Regions from separate parts of the Leptolyngbya sp. ST-U4 genome, predicted to be linked through region 1. Evidence: predicted binding sites of a transcription regulator. Region 1 holds the regulator's gene; the other holds the start of a gene.

Region 1 (5,123 bases):
CAGTCGGTGAGGAGCCTCGTAGCACACGATCGTGCGAGTTTCGCTCTGCAATGCGATGAGCCGCGCTTGACGCTCTGTGCCTTTTGTGGGCAAAAATCCTTCGAAGACAAAGCGATCGGTGGGAAGCCCAGCTGCGCTCAGGGCAGTGACCACAGCAGAAGCTCCCGGAATCGGTACGGCAGGGATTCCTTGCTCGATACAGGCTTTTACCAGCTCATAGCCGGGATCGGAAATGCCTGGCATTCCGGCATCGGTCACAAGCGCGATCGAATTGCCCTGTTGAAGGCGACGCAGTAGCTCATCCTGACGGCTACGGCGATTGTGGTCGTGATAGCTAATCTGCGGCGTTTTGATCTGGAAGTGCTGAAGCAGCTTTCCAGTGTGACGAGTGTCTTCTGCCGCAATAAAATCAACCTGACGTAAAACTTCGATCGCCCGGAAGGTCATGTCTTCCAGATTGCCGATCGGGGTTCCTACGATGTATAACGTTGCAGACTGAATCTCCATACCAGGATCTTAACCACGGAAGGCAAAACCTTGTGGAAATTGCCTGGTAATTTTCCCGGAGAAGCTCCCTATTTCTAAAGCTGTCCTTGAAGTGTTGATAAAGCGAAACCTTCGCTGTTGCTTGCCCCTGAATCAAAGCGCATTCTGGTTTCATCAGTTGCTTTTATCAGAGCGCAAAGCTGCCGAAATTGCGGTTTAAGGGCGCGCTCACTGCTCTGGTTCAATCAATTGTTCTTTGGTTTGCCTCTTTTGGGGCGTTGTCTAGAGGCTGCTGCGCTATGTCATTCACACATTCTGAATTTGTTACCCTACTGCCGTCATTTGCATCTGAGATTCATCCTTCGGTTCAGAGCAGAACTAAGCGATCGATCGATATTCTGGGCGCAGGGGTTGGCTTAACGCTGACCGCTCTGGTTTTGATCCCGATCGCAGTAGCAATCTATATCAGCGATCCCGGCCCCATTTTTTACAGCCAGGAGCGATGCGGGTTTCGCGGACAAACGTTCCGCATCTGGAAGTTTCGCTCGATGGTGGTGAATGCCGAGAAACTTCAGCATCAGGTTCAAAATCAGGCGCAAGGCTACATCTTTAAGAACGATTGCGATCCTCGTATTACGCGAGTAGGACGATTCCTGCGGCGTACTAGCCTAGACGAGCTGCCACAATTCTGGAACGTGCTACGCGGCGAGATGAGCCTGGTTGGAACCCGCCCGCCTACGCTAAATGAAGTGAGCCGCTACAAAGCTCACCACTGGCAGCGGCTAGAGGTAAAGCCAGGTATCACGGGAGAATGGCAGGCAAATGGTCGATCAACCGTAACCGATTTTGAGGAAATCGTGAAATTAGATTTGCGCTATCAGGAACGCTGGTCGATCGCTTATGATTTAGGGCTGATTTTCAAAACTATCCAGGTTGTGCTTAATCGTCGGGGAGCCTGTTAGCCAGGAGAAGACAACGTTTCGCCAGACAACAATGCGAAGCCGTTTCCCCTTCAGCAGAATCAATGGTGATATTTAATTGGGAAATAGAGCATTAGAAAACATCCTTCACAAAACTGGCACTGCTGACCCTCGCAAATCCAATTTTGGAAGCATTGTCTTGAGCTGCTGGAGCAATATCAGTCTCAGTCAGTCGGTTTTAACAGGAACTTTTTGCCCCTATTTCGCCTTAAAATCTGACTTTTTCAGCACTTAGACCAAGATTGGGCTAGATATGTATTACTTAATACAAAAAATCCGCTCAGAGTTAAGTTTAGTAATTTAAAGTCAGAAAGCTATCACAGAAGTTCCGATATCCCATTTGGCTTAACCCTACTTGCTCCACACCAGAGTGAAGGACAGGGGGTAAAAAGTCGGTTAGAACCAATTGGGCTAGAACGAATGATCTTATTGGTAGCAGGTGGCGGTAAGATGAAATCTTCAAAGGCGGGCTGGGGGAAGGGATATGGTAGCTGCACCAAATAAGCCATTGGCAAACGTCTTTCGTCAATTAAGCGGGAGTGCTTTTCCACCTGTTGTTGAAGCCTACGATCGTGGCAAAACAATCTTCTTTCCCGGCGACCCTGCCGAGCGAGTTTACTTCCTGCAAAAAGGGGCAGTCAAACTATCTCGCGTGTATGAAGCAGGTGAGGAAATTACGGTCGCGCTTCTCCGTGAAAACAGCGTGTTTGGCGTTCTGTCGCTCATCACCGGGCAACGTGCTGATCGCTTCTATCATGCCGTTGCCTTTACGCCCGTTGAGCTGCTGTCTGTGCCGATCGAGCAAGTCGAGAAAGCCCTGAAGGAAAACCCCGATCTCTGTATGCTGATGCTGCAAGGGTTATCCTCCCGAATTCTGCAAACCGAGATGATGATCGAAACGCTGGCGCATCGCGACATGGGATCACGTCTAGTCAGCTTCCTGCTGATTCTTTGCCGCGACTTCGGCATGCCCACCACCGAGGGCATTACGATCGACCTTAAACTATCTCATCAGGCAATTGCGGAAGCGATCGGCTCAACGCGGGTCACTGTGACTCGGCTGCTCGGCGATCTGCGTCAGGATCAAATGATTTCGATCCACAAGAAAAGAATTACCGTTCACAATCCAGTCACGCTCAGCCAGCAGTTCACTTAAAGTTAGCTGTGTCGCTGTTCAAAACACCCATGCCCCCAGAAGGACAGGAAGGACAAGGGATAGAACTTTCATTTCCCAAGTAACCTCATCCTAAGCGAATGCTTCTGGAGAAGAGGAACAGGAGGCTTGCGATCGGACGCGAACAAACGTTGCCGAACGGAGAAAGCTTGCGATTCCAACAAAACCTGAGTTAGCCAAATACACTGATAACCATTCACCCCTCATCTCCCCCTCCCCCACCCAACCCACAGGGTAGAAGTAGTAATCCTCACCGCCCTTTAGAATGGACTACAGATGGTTCTATTTATTAATCTGGGTCTATGTCAGTATTAGCGACAATCTCAGTTCTCGCCCTGTTAATTGTGGTTCACGAGCTGGGGCACTTTTTGGCAGCTCGTCTGCAAGGAATTCACGTCAATCGATTTTCGATCGGCTTTGGTCCGATTTTGCTGAAGTATCAGGGTGAGCGCACCGAATACGCGCTGCGAGCGATTCCGCTGGGTGGCTTTGTTGGCTTTCCCGACGATGACCCAGATAGTACAATTCCGCCCAACGATCCAAATCTGCTGAAAAACCGTCCGGTGCTCGATCGCGCCATTGTAATTAGTGCAGGCGTGATCGCCAATCTGATTTTTGCCTATCTGGTGTTTGTGGCGCAGTTCACAACGATCGGCATTCCTGAACAGTTTGATTATCAACCAGGCGTCGTAGTTCCAGAAATCATTTCTCAACAATCTCCGGCAGCACGGGCAGGGCTTCAGGCAGGAGACATTATCCTAGAAGTCAACGATCAGCCGCTGGGAGCCTCTCAGGACGCCGTTAAATCGCTAATGGAAACGATTCGCACCAGTCCGGATCAGCCTGTTGAATTTACCGTGCAGCGAGGCGATCAACAGCTTGATCTCAGCATTACCCCTAAAGCGGGAGAAGATGGCGTCGCAAAAATCGGCGTACAGCTTGCCCCCAATATCAATGCAACTCAGTATCGCCGCCCCAATGGCGTTTTTGAGGTGCTGGGACTGGCAGCAAAGCAGTTTCAGGGAATGTTTCTTGCCACTGTGAATGGATTTATTGGTCTAATCACCAACTTCTCCTCGATGGCAGGGCAGGTCGCCGGCCCCGTCAAAATTGTGGAGCAGGGCGCGGGCTTGGTTGCAGCGAACGCGGGAAGCCTGTTTCCCTTCACGGCAATCATCAGCATCAACCTAGCGATTATCAATATTCTGCCGCTTCCGGCTCTGGATGGCGGACAGCTTGTGTTTCTGTTGCTGGAAGGACTGCGCGGTAAGCCTTTGCCCAATCGGATTCAAGAGAACGTGATGCAAACCGGGCTGGTACTGCTGCTCGGATTAGGAATCTTCCTGATCGTTCGCGATACTACTCAGCTTGCGATTTTCCAGAGACTCTTCCAGTAGTCGCAGGGCAGCATGAACGTTAGGATGAGTTGGGCGTACAAGCTTGTCCAAGGGCTACGCGAACTGCCATCACTTTTGGTATGACGGTGTAGCCATCACCTCGTTTCCTTTTCTCTACTTCCTTTGTATCGTGAGACTTCGCAGCCTTTCTGCCCGAAAACAGCAGGCGTTAGAAATTCTGGTACGTCTGAAGCGGCTTTACCCGGAAGCTCCCTGCACGCTGGACTATGAGACGCCGGTGCAGCTTATGGTTGCTACGATTCTGTCTGCCCAATGTACCGATGAGCGGGTGAATCAGGTGACGCCTGCCCTTTTTCGCCGCCTTCCTGATGCTGAGGCGTTTGCCAATGCGGATGTTGCTGAAATTGAATCTTTGGTGCGATCGACTGGTTTTTATCGAAACAAAGCCAAAAATATCCAAGCTGCCTGCCGCCTGATCATGACCCAGTTTGGGGGTGAGGTTCCGCAACGGATGGAAGACCTGCTGACCCTGCCTGGCGTTGCCCGTAAAACGGCGAATGTAGTTTTAGCTCACGCCTTTGACATCCATGCAGGAGTCACAGTCGATACCCACGTTAAACGGCTGAGCGGACGACTGGGACTCACCAAAGAAACAGATCCGCTCAAGATCGAACGAGATTTGATGAAGCTGCTGCCCCAGCCCGACTGGGAAAACTGGTCGATTCGGCTGATTTATCATGGTCGTGCAGTTTGCAATGCCCGTAATCCTGCCTGTGATGTTTGTGCGTTAGCCGATTTGTGTCCCTCAGCCGATCGCTTCAAAATCACGCCGCCTCCTTTACCTGTTGTGGGGTTTGTGCCAGAAGGACGGATTGAGGTGAGGTAGTCAAGCTCTTACAACCTGCGGTAGTATAGTAAATGCTGTCTAAATAGGAACAACGTAATTCTTTCATGGCTAAGAAAGGCATGATCGAGCGTGAGAAAAAACGCCAAAAGCTCGTGGCGAAATACGCTCAAAAGCGCGAAGAACTGCTCGAACAATTTTCAAACACAACCTCTCAGCAGGAAAAGCTGGAAATCCATCGTCAGATTCAACAGCTTCCCCGCAACAGTGCGCCTGTGCGC
Region 2 (5,123 bases), on a different contig from region 1:
AAGACTCAGCGGATCTCGATCGCTCATTTGAGCAGTTCCTTTTTAACAGTCATAGTAGAGCGAGAACTCATAGGGGTGCGGACGCAGGCGCATCGGGTTCACCTCATTGTCCAGCTTGTACTGAATCCAGGTGTTGATCAGGTCTTCGGTAAACACACCGCCCACCGTCAAGAAGTCGTGATCTTTCTCCAGGCACTCCAGCGCATCTTCTAGCGATCCCGGAGTCGAAGGAATCTTAGCGAGCTCTTCCGGGCTGAGGTCGTAGATGTCCACATCCAACGGCTCACCAGGATCAATCTGATTCTTGATACCGTCAATTCCAGCGCAAAGCATTGCCGCAAACGCCAGGTATGGATTCGAGGTTGCATCCGGGCAGCGGAACTCCAGACGCTTCGCCTTCGGATTTGTACCAGATAGCGGGATCCGCACTGAAGCCGAGCGATTGCCCTGCGAATATGCCAGGTTCACCGGAGCCTCAAATCCCGGAACCAGACGCTTGTAGGAATTGGTCGTTGGGTTGGTGAATGCCAGCAGAGCGGGAGCGTGCTTCAGAATACCGCCGATATAGTGCAGTGCCATCTGGCTCAGACCTGCATAGCCATCGCCTGCAAACAGAGGCTGGCCGCCCTTCCAAATCGATTGATGGGTATGCATTCCAGAACCGTTGTCGTTGAAGACGGGCTTGGGCATGAAGGTAATGGTCTTGCCGTACTTCTTCCCAACGTTCTTAATGCAGTACTTGTAGGTCATCAGCCAGTCTGCTGCCTGAAGCAGCGTTCCAAACCGGAAGCCCAACTCGCACTGACCACCCGATGCGACTTCGTGGTGATGCTTCTCGATCGGCACACCGCACTTTGCCATCGTCAGCAACATTTCAGTCCGCAGGTCTTGCGAAGTATCAGTCGGCGCAACGGGGAAATAGCCTTCTTTGTAGCGGGGCTTATAGCCCAGATTGCCGCCCGGCTCAACACGACCAGAGTTCCAACGACCCTCGATCGAATCAACATAATAATAGCCTTCGTGCTGATTCTGGTCGAAGCGAACATCATCAAAAATAAAGAACTCTGCTTCAGGACCAAAGAAAGCCGTGTCGCCAAGTCCAGTTGAGGAGAGGTAGTCTACTGCTTTTTGGGCGATCGTTCGAGGATCGCGAGAATAGGGTTCGCCCGTCCGGGGTTCCTTGATGCTGCATACCACGCTCAGCGTCGGCTCCGCCATAAAGGGGTCAATCCAGGTGGTATTAGGATCAAGCACCATCATCATGTCTGATTCGTTGATCGCTTTCCATCCCCGAATACTGGAACCGTCAAACGGTACGCCCTGATCGAAGCTGCTCTCGTCGATTTGGTCATGATAAACGGTGAGGTGCTGCCAGGTTCCAGGCAGATCGACAAACTTAAGGTCGATGAGCTGGATATTTTGCTCTTTAATCAAATTGAGAACGTCTTGGGGGGTCGTCATGAACTGCTCCTTAGCAACGATGAGCGATTAAAATTCAGTGGAGTGGAAACTGAGCGGTTCGACTGGATTACTCAAGCATTCAAGGCACTCTCACCCACCCAGCGATAGCAATAACCTGGAGTTGGGGTTAGGCTGCGTTCAAGAGAAATTTCGTAAATTGAACCGGGTTGTAACACACCTGAACCATCGTAGGAACTGGTTCACCCGGATTTTGTATCGTAGATTACAAAATGTCCCTTCTCCTGCAACTTTCCACAATTCAAAACACAACTTAATAGACAAAAAACTTAACAATCAGAAGCCTTACGATCGCTGATTTGCTGCGAATTCTGAGAAACGCACCGTGATACACTGAAGGGCGAATTGCTAATAGTAAGCACGATTACTAATCGGAATTTTTGGGAGATCAGATCTCATGCGGGACGCGGTGACGAGCCTCATTAAAAACTACGACAGCACAGGTCGATATCTCGATCGCAATGCGCTAGACACCCTCAAAGCCTATTTCGATAGCGGCACCGCTCGCACTCAGGCAGCCGCCGTGATCAATTCCAATGCTGCATCGATCGTGCGTCAGGCAGGGTCGCAGCTTTTTGAAGAAATTCCTGAACTCATTCGTCCGGGTGGTAATGCCTACACCACGCGCCGCTATGCCGCCTGTCTGCGCGACATGGACTACTACCTGCGCTATGCCAGCTATGCCCTGGTTGCAGGCAGTATGGATGTGCTAGATGAGCGCGTTTTGCAAGGGTTGCGTGAAACCTACAATTCGCTCGGTGTGCCGATCGGTTCCACGGTGATTGGCATTCAGATCATGAAAAATATTGTGAAAGAGCAAGTTGCTGCTGCGGGCATAGAAAATGCGGCGATCGTCGATCAGCCCTTTGACTACATGACCCGCGAACTCAGCGAACAGGATGTGTAATCAGAGCTGGACTGAGCATCGTCTAGACGCATGCCTATAGCAAAACCAAACGCAATGAAATCAAAGGGCATTTCTGAAATGAGATGTCCTTTTTTATTTGTAATAAAAATACTCGAATTGCAGCTGAGTGGGCACAATATCGGTAGGGTTCGCTGCCAAACACTGAACAAGAAGGCTAACCTTGTAAAATTTCCGCTTCGACTCACCAGAATTAATAAAGTTTACGGCGATTTTTCGTAAAAGCACTTGTCTGAAGGGCAACTTGATCGCCGATACTTTTACCTAGTGGCTTGCTTTAAGCTGTAGTTGTCATCCCTTGAAGATGCAATGTACTGACGTTGTTATGCACTGCTCCGGCTGCTTTAGAACCAGATTTCGGTTCTGCCTGAGTTAGCCACCCGTTAGCCCACCCTGTTAGCCCTACCGTACTAGCCCTACGATCGACGACCTGAGAGGCAATTTTTATGGCAGTTCCCATCTCCCCCGCGTCCCTGGCAGCAAAACCGATTACCTTTGGCACAGATGGCTGGCGTGGCGTGATTGCCGCTGATTTCACCGTTGAGCGACTGCTGCGCGTTGCACCTCTCGCTGCCCATGCATTAGCCGACACCTACGGCAGTAACGGCAGTCGTCTGATTATTGTGGGATACGATCGCCGCTTCCTCTCCGAAGAGTTTGCCAGAGTCACCGCAGAAGCGGTTCAAGCTGCCGGATACGAAGTCTTGCTTTCGGAAACCTACGCGCCAACTCCGGCTTTTAGTTTAGCCGCCAAGCAGCTTAACGCGCTGGGTGCATTGGTCATTACTGCTAGCCACAACCCAGGCATTTATTCAGGGTTAAAAGTCAAAGGTGCGTTTGGGGGATCAGTACCGCCGGAAGTAACCCAAAAAATCGAGGCGAAGCTCAAGGAAACGCCTGCCGCCCTCGCTGCTCCTGCCGATCCGCTTCCTTCACTACAAACCTTTGATCCCTGGAAAAATTACTGCAATACGCTGCGCGCTCAAGCCGATATTGGAGCCATTCAAACTGCGCTGCGCTCGGGTCAGCTCACTGTCTTTGCCGATGTCATGCACGGGGCAGCGGCGGGCGGATTAGCCCGTTTGCTTGATGCACCAATTCAGGAGCTAAACAGCAATCGCGATCCCTTGTTTGACGGTGGCGCACCCGAACCCCTGCCTCGCTATATCCCGACGCTGCTCGATCGCCTGAAACAGCCCCATGACAATCTTGCCGTTGGCTTAGTGTTTGATGGCGACAGTGATCGCGTGGCTGCGGTAGACGGACAGGGTAATTTCCTCAGCTCTCAAGTCTTGATTCCCATTTTGATCGAGCACCTGGCAGTACGACGGGGCTTTACAGGTGAAGTGATTAAAACGATCAGCGGCTCCAACCTGATTCCAAAAATCGCCCAACTCTACAACCTGCCCCTGCACGAAACGGCGATTGGTTACAAGTACATTGCCGATCGAATGCTGGAAACGCAAGTGCTCCTGGGCGGCGAAGAGTCGGGCGGCATTGGCTATGGGCATCATATTCCCGAACGCGATGCGCTGCTGTCTGCTCTGTATTTGCTGGAGGCGATCGTTCAGTCTGGAAAGGACCTGAGCCATCTCCATCAGACTTTGCAGCAAAAAACGGAATACGCCTCAACCTACGATCGCATCGATCTTCCCCTCGCCAGTATGGAGGTGCGTGCCCGCTTGCTGGAACAGCTCAAAACCCAGCCCCCTACTGAAGTTGCCGGACAAGGCGTGGTTGACTGTCTAACGATCGACGGATACAAACTTCAGCTTGCCGATCAAAGCTGGCTCCTGATTCGATTTAGCGGCACGGAGCCTGTACTGCGCCTCTACTCTGAAGGACTGACCGACGATCGAGTTCAGGCAAATCTTTTATGGGCAAAGGACTGGGCAAACGCGATTTCCGGTTAAAGGCGCAAGGTCGATTAGCTGATAAAAAACAAAAAAGGGGCTTAATGCCCCCTCTTTGAGATATCACTTTCAGAACTTAATCAATTAGAACTGAAAGTAACCAATAAAACTGCGATCAACTTACTTGATCGACACTTTACCGCCAGCCGCTTCGATCGCTTTCTTAGCTTCTTCGGCTGCTTCCTTAGCCACAGCTTCTTTCACAGGCTTGGGCGTTGATTCCACCAGATCCTTCGCTTCCTTCAGACCCAGACCCGTCAGTTCACGGACTGCCTTCAGCACGGCAATCTTCTTATCTGCCGGAACTTCGTCCAGAATCACGTCAAATTCGGTCTTCTCTTCAACTTCCTCAGCCGGAGCTGCTGCACCTGCGCCCGGAGCCATCATCATCATGCCACCAGCCGGAGCCGCCGCACTTACGCCAAAGGCTTCTTCAATTTGCTTGACCAGTTCAGACGCTTCCAGCAGCGTTAGGGTCTTAAGCTGGTCTAGAATTGCATCAGTTTTTTCAGACATTCGCTCAACTCCTAGAGTGATTTAGTAAGTGAAACTTTTCGGTCTTTTCGATCGAGATCCGCCTAGATCTAAACCTAATCGACCTAAAACTAAGCTGCTTCTTGCTCTTTATCTTTATCAGCAATCGCTTGCAGTGCCCGCGCTAGTCCACCAGGAACTTCGTTGATGCCAACCGCCAGCTTGGTTGCCACACCATTGATCGCCCCAGCAATTTGAGCGATGAGCTGCTCTTTCGAGGGTAGATCAGCGATCGCCTTCACATCGTCCTCGCTGAGCAAGCGACCTTCCAT

The links. The regulator NtcA, encoded in region 1, controls nitrogen genes in cyanobacteria. The targets are predictions, from matches to a motif close to TTTGTANNNNNNNNTACAAA.
Region 2: the regulator NtcA is predicted to act here: its motif matches at 1,672-1,691, upstream of glnA (type I glutamate--ammonia ligase).

What each region holds. Positions count from the first base shown of each region.
Region 1 covers NZ_JAMPKZ010000025.1:41,030-46,152, reverse strand. The annotation lists gene rsmI (16S rRNA (cytidine(1402)-2'-O)-methyltransferase) at 1-507, opposite strand, end outside; gene NDA02_RS22730 (sugar transferase) at 786-1,448, shown strand; gene ntcA (global nitrogen regulator NtcA) at 1,951-2,622, shown strand; gene rseP (RIP metalloprotease RseP) at 2,943-4,037, shown strand; gene nth (endonuclease III) at 4,168-4,884, shown strand; gene rpsN (30S ribosomal protein S14) at 4,950-5,123, shown strand, end outside.
Region 2 covers NZ_JAMPKZ010000001.1:806,089-811,211, forward strand. The annotation lists gene glnA (type I glutamate--ammonia ligase) at 43-1,461, opposite strand; gene apcB (allophycocyanin subunit beta) at 1,877-2,386, shown strand; gene NDA02_RS03520 (phosphoglucomutase/phosphomannomutase family protein) at 2,851-4,317, shown strand; gene rplL (50S ribosomal protein L7/L12) at 4,438-4,833, opposite strand; gene rplJ (50S ribosomal protein L10) at 4,923-5,123, opposite strand, start outside.